Regions from separate parts of the Rhizobium sp. CFBP 13726 genome, predicted to be linked through region 1. Evidence: predicted binding sites of a transcription regulator. Region 1 holds the regulator's gene; each other region holds the start of a gene.

The links. The regulator LexA, encoded in region 1, represses DNA repair genes until DNA is damaged. The targets are predictions, from matches to a motif close to TGTTCNNNNTGTGTTCNG.
Region 2: the regulator LexA is predicted to act here: its motif matches at 1,302-1,319, upstream of def (peptide deformylase).
Region 3: the regulator LexA is predicted to act here: its motif matches at 1,517-1,534, upstream of IFT66_RS07220 (putative DNA modification/repair radical SAM protein).
Region 4: the regulator LexA is predicted to act here: its motif matches at 1,671-1,688, upstream of IFT66_RS00505 (PA0069 family radical SAM protein).

Annotation. Positions count from the first base shown of each region.
Region 1 covers NZ_JACYUU010000001.1:886,245-889,338, forward strand. The annotation lists gene IFT66_RS04370 (ComEC/Rec2 family competence protein) at 1-1,409, shown strand, start outside; gene lexA (transcriptional repressor LexA) at 1,390-2,109, opposite strand; gene IFT66_RS04380 (VOC family protein) at 2,302-3,094, shown strand, end outside.
Region 2 covers NZ_JACYUU010000003.1:323,824-326,917, forward strand. The annotation lists gene fmt (methionyl-tRNA formyltransferase) at 1-665, opposite strand, end outside; gene def (peptide deformylase) at 724-1,239, opposite strand; gene IFT66_RS15625 (DNA recombination protein RmuC) at 1,403-2,557, shown strand; gene IFT66_RS15630 (ribokinase) at 2,607-3,094, shown strand, end outside.
Region 3 covers NZ_JACYUU010000002.1:37,430-40,523, forward strand. The annotation lists gene IFT66_RS07215 (UdgX family uracil-DNA binding protein) at 1-279, opposite strand, end outside; gene IFT66_RS07220 (putative DNA modification/repair radical SAM protein) at 279-1,511, opposite strand; gene greA (transcription elongation factor GreA) at 1,754-2,230, shown strand; gene IFT66_RS07230 (glycosyltransferase) at 2,294-3,094, shown strand, end outside.
Region 4 covers NZ_JACYUU010000001.1:105,078-108,171, reverse strand. The annotation lists gene IFT66_RS00520 (4-(cytidine 5'-diphospho)-2-C-methyl-D-erythritol kinase) at 1-530, shown strand, start outside; gene moaB (molybdenum cofactor biosynthesis protein B) at 527-1,078, shown strand; gene IFT66_RS00510 (glycosyl transferase) at 1,088-1,618, opposite strand; gene IFT66_RS00505 (PA0069 family radical SAM protein) at 1,749-2,906, shown strand.

The DNA of each region.
Region 1 (3,094 bases):
TGATTTCCGGGTTCGGGGTTTCCGCCGAGCGGGCCTATATCATGATGGCGGTGATGCTGGTCGCCGTGCTCGTCGATCGACCCTCCATCAGCCTTCGCAACGTCGCCCTTTCGGCAATCATCATCCTCGCCATCTCGCCGTCGGAGATTTTGGGTCCGAGTTTCCAGATGTCGTTTGCGGCAACCGCGGCACTGGTGGCAGGGTTCGCCCTCTGGACGCGATATTTCGCGAAAGGAAAGGAGGAGACAAAAGGTAGCAACCATTGGATAACGGGTGTCGCGGCGACGTTCCATTTCATTGCCGGGATCGTGGTGACGTCGCTGATCGGCAGTACGTCGACGTCGATCTATTCGATCGAGCATTTCCACCATCTGACCACCTACGGCCTCGCGGCCAATCTCGCGGCCATGCCGATCATTTCCTTCGTGGTGATGCCGGCAGGGCTTGTTGGCATGTTGCTGATGCCGTTCGGGCTGGATGCTCCCTTTCTGTTCATCATGGGCGAGGGGCTGCGGATCGTCATTCGCATTGCCGAGATCGTCGCCGCATGGGGCGGCGATATTGCCATCGGCCGGCAGAACCCGCTTTTCCTGCCTCTGGCGACGGCAGGCTTTCTGCTTCTGACGCTGCTGCGCACGCCGCTGAGGTTGACAGGCGCGCTGTTCATGGCGGTGGCTTTGCTCTTTGCGGTCCGCTCAGGCTCGGCGCCGAGGCCTGATATCGTCATATCCGAAGACGGCGCATCGGTCGGCGTGATCCAGGATGACAAGATCACCCTCAATCGAACCCGACCGCCGGGATTTATCTACGATCAATGGCGGCGAGCGCTGGTGCTTGAGACCGGAGAACAACCGCTCGCCTTGCCGGTTCTTGCCTCTTCGGAACCAGCGCGAGGTGCCAGCCTTGCGAAAAGCGATGACAGACCATCTGGACCACATTCGCGACCGGATTTGACGCGCCGGGAAATCGAATATGTCAGGGGTTTTCTTCAAGCATTGAAGCCCGGACGATTCGCCTGTCTGCCGAAAATCCTGTGCGCGGCGCAGACTGCTCAGGACATCCGGATCGTCACTATCGAAGACAACCGATACACCGGTCTTGCCTGCGATTTCGGTCGGATCATCGTCTCGCCCGGCGCACGCTTCGATACTTGCCGCTCCGGCGCCTTGCTTCTCAGCGGGCGGACGTTGCGCCGGACTGGCGCACTGGAAATCACCATTATTCCGAACGCGACAGCGCCAGACATCAAGATTACGGCGGCGATGCGAGACAGCGCACAGACCTCAAGCCGTCCGTGGACCGTCCACCGGTTCTATGACTGGCGAACGCGACAACTCGACTTTGGCATCCCGGAGGCTGTTGCTGCGCATCTCCGGGATGACAGCGTTCTTAATGATAGCGGCGAATAAGGCCGACAAGCTTGCCCTGGACCTTCACCCGGTCGGGCGGGAAGATGCGGGTCTCGTAAGCCGGGTTTGCAGCTTCCAGTGCGATCGAGGCACCCTTGCGGCGAAACCGCTTCAGGGTCGCTTCTTCCTCATCGACAAGGGCAACGATGATATCGCCTGGACTTGCGGTGCTGGTATTCTTGATGATGACGGTATCGCCATCGAGGATGCCGGCATCGATCATCGAATCGCCCTTCACTTCGAGCGCGTAATGATCGCCGGAACCCAGCATCTCGATCGGAACGGCGATGTCATGGGTGTTGTTCTGGATCGCGGAGATCGGCACGCCGGCAGCGATTCGACCCATGACCGGAATGTTTGTCGAGAACGGATTGTCCGCCATGACCGGCGCCGGCTTCTGAGCGACGACCGGTTGCGTTTTGCCGAGGCTTCCCTCGATGACACTGGGAGAAAATCCCCGTCGCGGATGAAGGTTCGCCACATAGGCGTCAGGCAGCTTGATCACTTCGAGCGCGCGTGCTCTGTTCGGCAGACGGCGAATAAAGCCACGCTCCTCGAGCGCGGTGATCAGCCTATGGATGCCGGACTTCGATGCAAGGTCGAGAGCGTCCTTCATTTCGTCAAACGACGGCGGCACGCCTGATTCTTTCATCCGCTCGTGGATGAACAGAAGTAACTCCTGTTGCTTGCGTGTCAGCATGGACGGGACCCTCAGAATTGGAAACAAATGCAGAACGGACGCTATATGTTCTATCTGTGTTCCGCAAGCCCCAAATTTCTGCTCAAGAATAGTCTCATTTCAGCGTTCGATCACGTATTCAGTTCGTGCGCAGCACTTGCCGAGTTTCCCGCGATAGCCAATGTTCTGCGGAATAAGACTTTGGGGGTGTAAGTGGGTAACAAGTCAGTCGATCATTTGGTTCTGCCCGTTGCAGATCTGGCGTCAGCGCGGGGGAGGTTGACCGCTCTCGGCTTTACTGTGGCACCTGAAGGTGTTCACCCTTTCGGCACAGCCAATGCCTGCATATTCTTCGCGGATGGCTCGTACCTCGAGCCACTGGCCATTGTGAACCGTCGGCAAGCCTCGCTTGCGGCAAAACGAGGCAACGTGTTCACCGATCGCGACATCCGCTTTCGCGGCCAGCGGAAAAGGGAAGGTCTATCGGCGGTGGTCGTCGGGACGCAGGATGCAGCGGCCGATCATAGCCGTTTTGTGGACGGGCACATGTCTGCGGGCGAGATGCTTCAGTTCTCCCGCCCGATGCAGTTGCCCGATGGTGGGGAGAGCGAAGTCTCATTCCGTCTGGCGTTCGCGGCAGTCCCCGAGGTCGATGACATCTTGCTGTTTTCCTGCCAGCGAATGGCCGCATTACCGGCAGATCGCGGTGGTCTAGATGAGCACGCAAACGCCGTTACAGGCCTTCGAGAGATCGTCTTTTCTGCAGATGACCCGCTGGAGTTTCTGCCGCTTCTCGAAACCGTGTTCGAGACGCAACCCGAGCAAGGGAAAGACGGTCTGCGGATCGAAGCTGCCAATGCCAGCATCCGCATTCAATCCAACGACACGTTCAGCGACGAGTTCCGGTCTTCGATGAAGCCCTTGTTATCGTCGCGCCTCGCTGCGCGCGGGATCATCTTCAAGACCACCGATCTCGCCGTGACAGAGATCACCCTTGCTGCTAATG
Region 2 (3,094 bases), on a different contig from region 1:
TCGCGCGCGGGCCTCGAGAAATCGATGCGGGTTTCACCCTTGTCGATCTTCGACGCGTAGAGCACGCCGTCCTCGGACTGCGGTGTCAGCGGCAGGTCGCCGGCTTCGAGCTTCTCCATCGCCTCGACCATGGCACGCGCGCCCGTCAGCATCAGCCGGTCGTGCAACTCGCCAGCGGTCATGGCCTCGCCGATCTCGACCTCTCGGGTGAGCGCAACCGGGCCGGTATCTAGGCCCTTTTCCATCTGCATCACCATCATTCCGGTCTTTGCATCGCCAGCCATGATGGCGCGCTGGATCGGGGCAGCACCGCGCCAGCGCGGCAGCAGCGAAGCATGGCCGTTGTAGCAGCCAAGCCGGGTGCCGGTGAGGATCGCCTCGGGCAGAAGCAGGCCGTAAGCAACGACCACGGCGACATCCGCCTTGAAGGACCTGAAGGTCTCGCGGTCTTCCTCGCTTTTGAAATTGAGCGGTGTCAGCACCGGAATGCCGAGCAGTTCCGCCGCCTGATGCACGGGCGACTTGACGAGATCGAGCCCGCGGCGCCCGCCGGGACGCGGCGGCTGGCTATAGACCGCGACGATCTCGTGACCGGCCTGCTTCAAGTTCTGCAGTGTCGGCACGGAAAATTCCGGCGTGCCCATGAAGATGATGCGAAGAGACATGGACCTTTCGCGCCCGCAAAGGACGCGCCTTCAAACCGAGATTGCCTGCACGCGATGGCTAGACGGCCTTCGCCTTGGCAGCCTTGGTGAACCTCTTGACCACCATTTCGCGTTTCAGCCGCGATATATGGTCGATGAACAGCACGCCGTCCAGATGGTCGATCTCGTGCTGAAGGCAGGTGGCGAGCAGGCCGTCGGCCTCGATCACGTGTTCCTTGCCGTCGCGACCGATATGCTTGACGGTCACGGAGGCCGGCCGCTCCACCTCGGCATAGTATTCCGGGATGGAAAGGCAGCCTTCCTCATACACCGATCGCTCGTCCGAAGAGCGGATAATTTCCGGATTGATCACGACGATCGGGTTCTTCTCGTCTTCCTCGCGCGACACGTCGACCACGAGGATGCGGCGCGGTACGCCGATCTGGATCCCGGCAAGGCCAATGCCCGGAGCGTCGTACATGGTTTCCAGCATGTCGTCCGCGAGCTTCAAAAGTGCGTCGTCCACCCGTTCGAAAGGCTTGGACACCTGACGCAGGAGCGGATCGGGGAGAATGATAAGCGGCTTGATCGTCATGGCGATCCCATAACCTATCTTTTTCGCCGATGGAACAGCCCCGGATCGCCGTTTTCGATCAATGTTCCCGTTTTGATCTTTCCAATCCGCGGTTTTCTGCTAGCTTGCCGCCATGAATGACCTGTTCCCCGAGATTTCCCGTTTTCTGGAGAGCCAGCACCCGATGGTGCTGATGGCCGCTTCCTGCGTCTTCGGCATGCTTCTCATGCTGTTTCTCATGCGCCTTTCCGGAGGCAGCGGCCGCCAGGCGGAAGACGCCGAGGCCCGCATGGGCGAGTTGATGCGGATGCAGGGGGAAATGCAGGGCAGGCTTTCGGCGATGGGCGAGACGCTCGCCGCCCGCCAGGTCGAGCTCAGCCAGGTCGTCGGCCAGCGGCTCGATGGCATGACCCACCGTATCGGCGCTACCATTACCGAACAGACCAGATCCACCCATGACAACCTGCGCCAGCTGCAGGAGCGTCTGGCCGTCATCGACGCTGCCCAGAACAACATTCAGAGCCTAGCCAAGGATGTCGTGGGACTGCAGGCGATCCTCTCCAACAAGCAGACGCGTGGCGCCTTTGGTCAGGGCCGGATGGAAGCGATCGTTTCCGACGGCCTGCCGATGGGTGCCTTCGAATTCCAGAAGACGCTGTCGAACGGTTCGAGACCGGATTGCGTGATCCGCATGCCGAACGGCTTGCCACCGCTCGTCATCGACGCAAAATTTCCGCTGGAGGCATGGAATGCCTTTCGCGAATCCGCCGCACCCGAGGCGCGCCGGGCCGCATCCCAGCAATTTCGCCGCGACATGGAAGTCCATATCCGCGATGTCTCGGAGAAATATCTGATTGCCGGAGAAACGCAGGACACCGCCTTTCTCTTCGTGCCGTCGGAATCGATTTTTGCCGAGATCCACGAGCATTTCGAGGGCGTGATCCAGAAGGCGCAGCGCGCGAGGATCGTCATCGTCTCGCCGTCGCTGCTGATGCTGTCAATCCAGGTCATCCAGGCCGTGCTGAAAGACCAGCGCATGCGCGAACAGGCGCATCTGATCCAGGGCGAGGTGGCCTTGCTGATGGAGGATCTCGGTCGCCTCGACGAGCGGACCCGTAAGCTGCAATCGCATTTCTTCGCAGCCCAGAAGGACGTCGAGCAGATCGTGACGTCGACCGAAAAGCTCGGCCGGCGCGGTGCAAGGATCGAAGCGCTCGAACTGGAAGCACCAGTGGCCGCCCCGATACCCCACGCTGGACCAACCCCCGCAGCTCCGGCATCCGGCGCAGTCGAGAGCCGCACCGGATCGCTGCGCCTGAGGGTAGTTGACGAGGACTGATCCTCTCGGGCAGTGTCAGCCCGCATTTCACAAAACAGGCAGGCACAGCATGATTACCGTCTTCGGCTCCATCAACATGGATCTTATCGCAACGACGGAGCGGTTGCCGGGGCCGGGCGAAACGGTTGTGGGGTCAACCTTTGCGACGGCCTCCGGCGGCAAGGGTGCGAACCAGGCACTGGCCGCCCGCCGCGCAGGCAGCGACGTGCGCATGGTCGGCGCTGTCGGAAACGACGGTTTTGCAGACCCGGCGCTGGCTTTGCTCCAGGCATCCGGAACTGACCTGTCAGCGGTCACGCGGACAAACATTTCAACCGGCACAGCACTGATACTGGTCGGCGATGACAGCGGCGAGAACATGATCGCCGTCGTGCCCGGTGCCAATGGCACGATCGGCGAGGCGCAGGCGCAGGGCGCGGTGGAGGCCATGTCTCCATCAGACACGTTGATGCTGCAGCTCGAGATCCCGCCGGCAGCCGTCGAGGCCGCACTCCGTGCAGCAAAGGCGAAGGGCATCCGGACGATGATCAACACTGC
Region 3 (3,094 bases), on a different contig from region 1:
CATGCGAAACAGCATCCGGTAGAGAAGCGAGAACCGCGTCGGATCGGAATGGCAGATGACCGAGGCGGCAAGCTTCAGAAAGGCTGGAGGAACACCCTGCGTCACCGGCTTGTTGACAGGCGCAGGCAACTGGTTGCCGTCCAGCCCGAACAATCCGTCCGTGTCGTCTATCGTGCGCCACTCGACGCGATCAGGTGCGATGCCGGCCGCCAGATAGGCACGCGCAGCATCGCGCCACTCGGTCAGATCGCCTCTCCCCCGCAACAAGACTCGGTACATCATAGAAGCGACAGCTGCTCCGGCTTTGGCTGGAACATGGATCGCAGATCGGCCCGGTCGGCAAGCTTGCGCGGTGTCCACCCTTCGCAGGTGATAAAGGGCTGTACCTTCTTCAGAGACACGCTCAGCCGCTTTAAATCCTCCAGCCGCAGCTTGCGAAACCTGCGCGACGACAGGATCGCTCCGACGGTCTTGGTCCCGAAACCCGGCACCCGCAGCAGCGTCTCCTTGTCCGCCCTGTTCACATCGACCGGAAACTTGTCGCGGTTGCCGAGCGCCCACGCAAGCTTCGGATCAAGGTCTAGATCCAGCATGCCGTTTTCCGTGGACGCCGTAATCTCGCCGATCTCGAACCCGTAGAACCGGTAAAGCCAGTCCGCCTGATAGAGCCGATGCTCGCGCATCAACGGCGGCTTGATCAGCGGCAGTGTCTTCGACGAGTCCGGGATCGGACTGAAGGCGGAGTAATAGACGCGTTTCAGGCTGTAGCTGCCATAAAGTCTGGCGCTCGTCCCAAGAATGGTCGCGTCGTTGGCGCCGTCTGCCCCGACGATCATCTGCGTGCTCTGGCCGGCAGGCGCGAACCGCTTGCGACGCTTGGTCTGCAGCGTCGGATCGCGCATTTCCTCGATCTTCAGGCGCAGATCGCCCATCGAGCGACGAATATTGGCGGGCCGCTTTTCCGGCGCAAACTGGCTGATCCCGGCATCGGTCGGCAGTTCGATGTTGATCGACAGACGGTCGGCATAAAGCCCCGCCTCCTCGATCAGCTGCTGCGACGCTTCCGGGATCGTCTTCAAATGGATGTAGCCGCGAAAATTATGAACGGTCCGCAATTCCCGCGCGATCCGTACCATGTCGCCCATCGTGTGATCGGACGAGCGGATAATCCCCGACGACAGGAACAGACCCTCGATATAATTGCGCCGATAGAATTCCAGCGTCAGCCAGATAACCTCTTCGGGCGTGAACCGGGCGCGCTCGACATTGCTGGAGGAACGATTGATGCAGTAGGCGCAATCGTAGATGCAGAAATTCGTCATAAGGATTTTCAGAAGCGAGATGCAACGGCCATCCGGGGCATAGGCATGGCAGATGCCGGACCCTTCGGTCGAACCCAAACCGCCGGATACCGACGAATCTCTCTTCGATGTCCCGCTGGAGGCGCAGGAGGCGTCGTACTTGGCAGCGTCCGACAGGATCGCCAACCGTTCTTTCAGCGACTTCTTCATTAGTGCGTTCTCTATATGTTCTTTATGACTGCGTCAACCCGTTGACAAATCGAGGGACGTTTGATTCATTCAACTCCAGCTGGCGCATCTGACACCGTTTCGATTTTCCTAGCGGGAGCAGTCGAAATTCTGTTATGATGCCCTAAATTCAGATGCTGCAGATGGTTCCGAAGTTACCGCTCCGGAACCTGTTTCTTTTTGTGTCCGCGGCATCCGCGGACATGCGCCTTAAGGACAAGAAAATGGTTGAAAAGGTACCGATGACGCCGAAGGGGTTTACCCAGTTGCAGGAAGAACTGCGCTGGCGCCAGCAGGAGGAGCGTCCCCGCATCATCGAAGCGATTGCGGAAGCGCGCGCCCATGGTGACCTTTCGGAAAACGCCGAATACCACGCGGCCAAGGAAGCCCAGAGCCACAATGAGGGCCGCATCGGCGAGCTGGAAGATTTTACGGCCCGCGCCGAAGTGATCGACCTCTCCAAGATGTCCGGTTCCACGATCAAGTTCGGCGCAACCGTCAAGCTGATCGATGAAGATACCGAAGAGGAAAAGACCTATCAGATCGTCGGCGATCAGGAAGCCGACGTGAAGGCTGGCCGCATCTCGATCTCTTCACCCATCGCCCGTGCCATGATCGGCAAGGAAAAGGGTGACAGTATCGAAGTCGTCGCCCCTGGCGGCTCCAAGGCCTACGAGATCCTCGCCATCTCCTGGGGCTGATCGCTCGTGAAAAGGTCTGGCGAAGTCGCCACGGAGATGGGCAGCGGTAGCGCTCCCGGCTCCGTGGTCGATATATCCGATATCGAAGTGATCGCGCCGAACTTCAAGAAGCGGCTCTCCGGCGTGACGTCCACGATCGTCCAGCTGATTCCGGTGCAAAGGGCAAAGGGTCAGAAGATCGCGGTCCTTGGGCCAGGCCTGCCCTCCCACCTTCCCCACATCCGCTATGCCGACCTTCCCGCGCTGTGGTCACCGCCATCAGGGCGGCGCGCCCGTGTCTGGCATGCCCGCCGCAATATCGAAATGCTGCCCGGCCTCTTCATGCGCGATGTGCTGCGGATGCCGCTGAAGCTCTTGTTTACCTCCGCCGCGCAACGAACCCATTCCGCCTGGACGGGTTTTCTGATCAGCAAGATGGATGCGGTCGTCGCGACGTCTGCACGATCGGGTTCATACCTGAGAGTGCCCTATAAGGTGGTGCACCACGGCGTCGATCTCGATCTCTTTCGTCCCTCCGGCCCATCCGACCCTTCCTCCCCGGCAGATGGTTTCGGCAAGCATCTGATCGGATGCTTCGGGCGCGTTCGGCATCAGAAGGGCACAGACCTTTTCGTGCGCGCCCTGATCGAACTGTTGCCGTCCTATCCCGAATGGACGGGCGTCGTCTGCGGGCGTGTCACGCCGGACAACAAGGTTTTCGGCGATGCGTTGAAAGCCGATGTCGCCATGAGCGGTCTGACAGATCGCATCCTGTTCATGGGCGAAGTGGACGACATCAAGCCTTGGTACCGTCGCCTGTCTCTGTATGTGGCACCGTCCCGCAATGAAGGCTTCGGACTGACGCCGCTCGAGGCGATGGCATCG
Region 4 (3,094 bases), 780 kb from region 1:
CGCTTCGCGGCCTGTTCCGGCTGTGGAATGCGGAGATACCGGAAGCAGCCCTTTTGGCGCTTGGCCTTTCGCTGGGGGCCGACGTGCCCATGTGCCTGACGGGGGCTGCCGTTCTGGCCGAGGGGATCGGCGAAAGGCTTGAAACGCTGCCGACCATGCCGTCCCTTTCCCTCGTGCTCGCCAACCCGCTGATCAGCGTCTCGACGCCTGAGATTTTCAAGCTACTGGTGGACAAGGAAAACGAGGCCTTGCCGCCGACGCCGACCGATGCAGGCGGCTGGCTGCCTTACCTGAAAACGCTTCGCAACGACCTGGAGCCGCCGGCTTGCGCGCTCATCCCTGAGATCGAGGAACTCTCCGCGATGATCGCAGCGCAAGGTGCCGAGCTGGTGCGCATGTCCGGATCCGGAGCGACCTGTTTCGGTGTGTTCCCTTCGAAGACAGACGCGGAAGCCGCAGCGCAGGCGCTGACCGCCCTGAAGCCGGACTGGTATTTCGAAGCGGTCGAAACCGTCGGAGCAAAGCCATGAGCAAGATCGCCGAAACGCGCGAGTTCATTCCTATTTCGATCGCGGTACTGACCGTGTCGGATACCCGGACTATAGCGGACGACAAATCCGGCGATACGCTGGTTGCCCGTATCGCGGAGGCCGGTCACAGGCTTGGGGCACGCGCCATCGTGCCCGACGACAAGGACCGTATTGCGGGCCAGGTGCGCGAATGGACGCTCGACCCTGAGGTCGACGTGGTCATCACCACCGGAGGAACCGGCTTTACCGGCCGCGACGTGACGCCGGAAGCGCTGGAGCCGCTGTTCGACAAGAAGATGGACGGGTTTTCCGAGGTGTTTCACCGGATTTCCTACGACAAGATCGGCACCTCGACGATCCAGTCGCGGGCAACCGGCGGCGTTGCCAATGCAACCTTCATCTTCGTGCTGCCAGGCTCTCCCGGTGCCTGCAAGGATGCCTGGGACGGCATCCTGAAAGCGCAGCTGGACTACCGCCACATGCCCTGCAACTTCATCGAGATCATGCCGCGGCTGGACGAGCATCTGCGGCGCGGATCGGGCAAGTAACGGTCTGATTTATCGCGCGGACGCGGCAACCCACGCTGGGATCATCTCGCTCACTAGTCTCGACGGCTTTGCGGCTGACGTCACAGCCTTGGCGACATCCACGAGACCCATGCCGGACTTTGCGAGCGCGACGGCTTCGCGCTTCGGCAGGATCAGCCCCTGCTCGAGCGGCGGGACTGAACGGACGATCCTTGTAAGGAACGGCTTGCGGTAGGTTCGCGAAGGCGAGAACCGCACGGGCTGACGGTTGAGCGCCAGATATTCCATCACCTCGTCGATCCAGCCGGCCTGGAGACGCGCTCCGGGCTCCAGCAGAAGCAGCCATTCGGCGCGCGCCTTGTGCAGGATATCGACGATATCCCAGGAGCTGTGGAAACGACAGCCGGCGGCATCCGCGACACGGGAGGACCCGTCGCGCGAGTTGTGATCGAGCACCACGACATCGCTGACCAACCCCTCCACCGCGGCGGAAACAAGGACGGACAACGTCTGCGCGAGCTCGGCTTCCTGATCCCGGCATTCCAACAAAACAGTCAGCATTTTCAATGTCTAGCGCATTGTACAACGGATTGCCACAAATCCTTTGCGAGTTTGTTCTTGCATTGTTCTCAATGTCGCGATAGGAATCTTGTCATTCGAGAACGGGAATTTTTCCCGTCAGGAGTGCCCCATGAACGAGCTGTCCCATTTGCGGCAGGACGCATTCGCGCCTGCTCATACGGCTGATATTGCCGATGCATTGGTGAAGACCTCCGGCCTCCGGATCGAGGGGGATCGCCGGCGCGGTCGTGGCGCCGGCTTGAACCCTTCCGGGCGCTTCGAGGGGGAGCGTCGCGAGGCTTTCGACGATGGCTGGCAGACGATCGAGGAGCTCGAACCGTTCAGGACCGAGGTGCAGGTGGAAAAGCCGCGCACGGCGATTACCCGCAACGATTCTCCCGATATTCCCTTCGACCGCTCGATCAACCCCTACCGCGGCTGCGAGCATGGCTGCATCTACTGCTTCGCGCGGCCGAGCCACAGTTTCATGGGGCTTTCGCCCGGGCTGGATTTCGAATCGAAACTGTTTGCCAAGCCTGACGTGCCGAAGCTTCTGGAGCGCGAACTGAGCCGGTCCGATTACAAGGTCCGGGCGATTGCGATCGGCACCAATACCGATCCCTACCAGCCGATCGAACGGGAATGGCGCGTCATGCGCCAGATCCTTGAAGTCCTGCAGAAGGCCAACCATCCCGTAACAATCGTCACCAAATCGTCGCTGGTCACCCGCGACATCGACATTCTTTCCGACATGGCGTCGAAGGGCCTCGCCAAGGTCGCGATATCGCTAACCACCCTCGACCGCAAGCTTGCCCGCAGCATGGAGCCGCGCGCGTCGACGCCCGCCAAACGGCTCGAGGCGATCAAAGCGTTCTCGGACGCTGGCATACCGACAGCTGTGTTCACCTCGCCGATCATTCCGGCGCTGAACGACCACGAGATCGAGCGGCTTCTGGAAGCGGGGCACGCTGCTGGCGCAACGGAGGCGAGTTACGTGCTCTTACGTCTGCCGCTGGAAGTGGCGCCGCTGTTCCGCGACTGGCTGCTGCAGCATTACCCGAACCGCTACCGGCATGTGATGTCGCTCGTTCGTTCGATGCGGGACGGCAAGGATTACGACGCCGAGTTCGGCAAGCGGATGAAGGGCACCGGTCCTTACGCCTGGCAGATCGGGCGACGCTTCGAGATGGCAACGAAGCGGCTCGGCATGACGCGTCGGGGCATGCCGCTCAGGGACGATCTGTTTGTTCGTCCGAATGGCGCGGGCATTCAGCTTTCGCTGCTTTGAGTTTGGCCTGCAGGGGCACCCGTCGTCCCTGCGAAACGGCCTGATGACGTCGCCATAGTTACAGCGGCTTTCATTCAGGTCGATTAATTTCGAATTTCGGCACGGTTCCCGCATATCACCTGCCGAAAGACCCCCGGTTCCCACCATCATCCCGAAAGGGCGCCCCCGATGGTGGGCAACGACGCCGC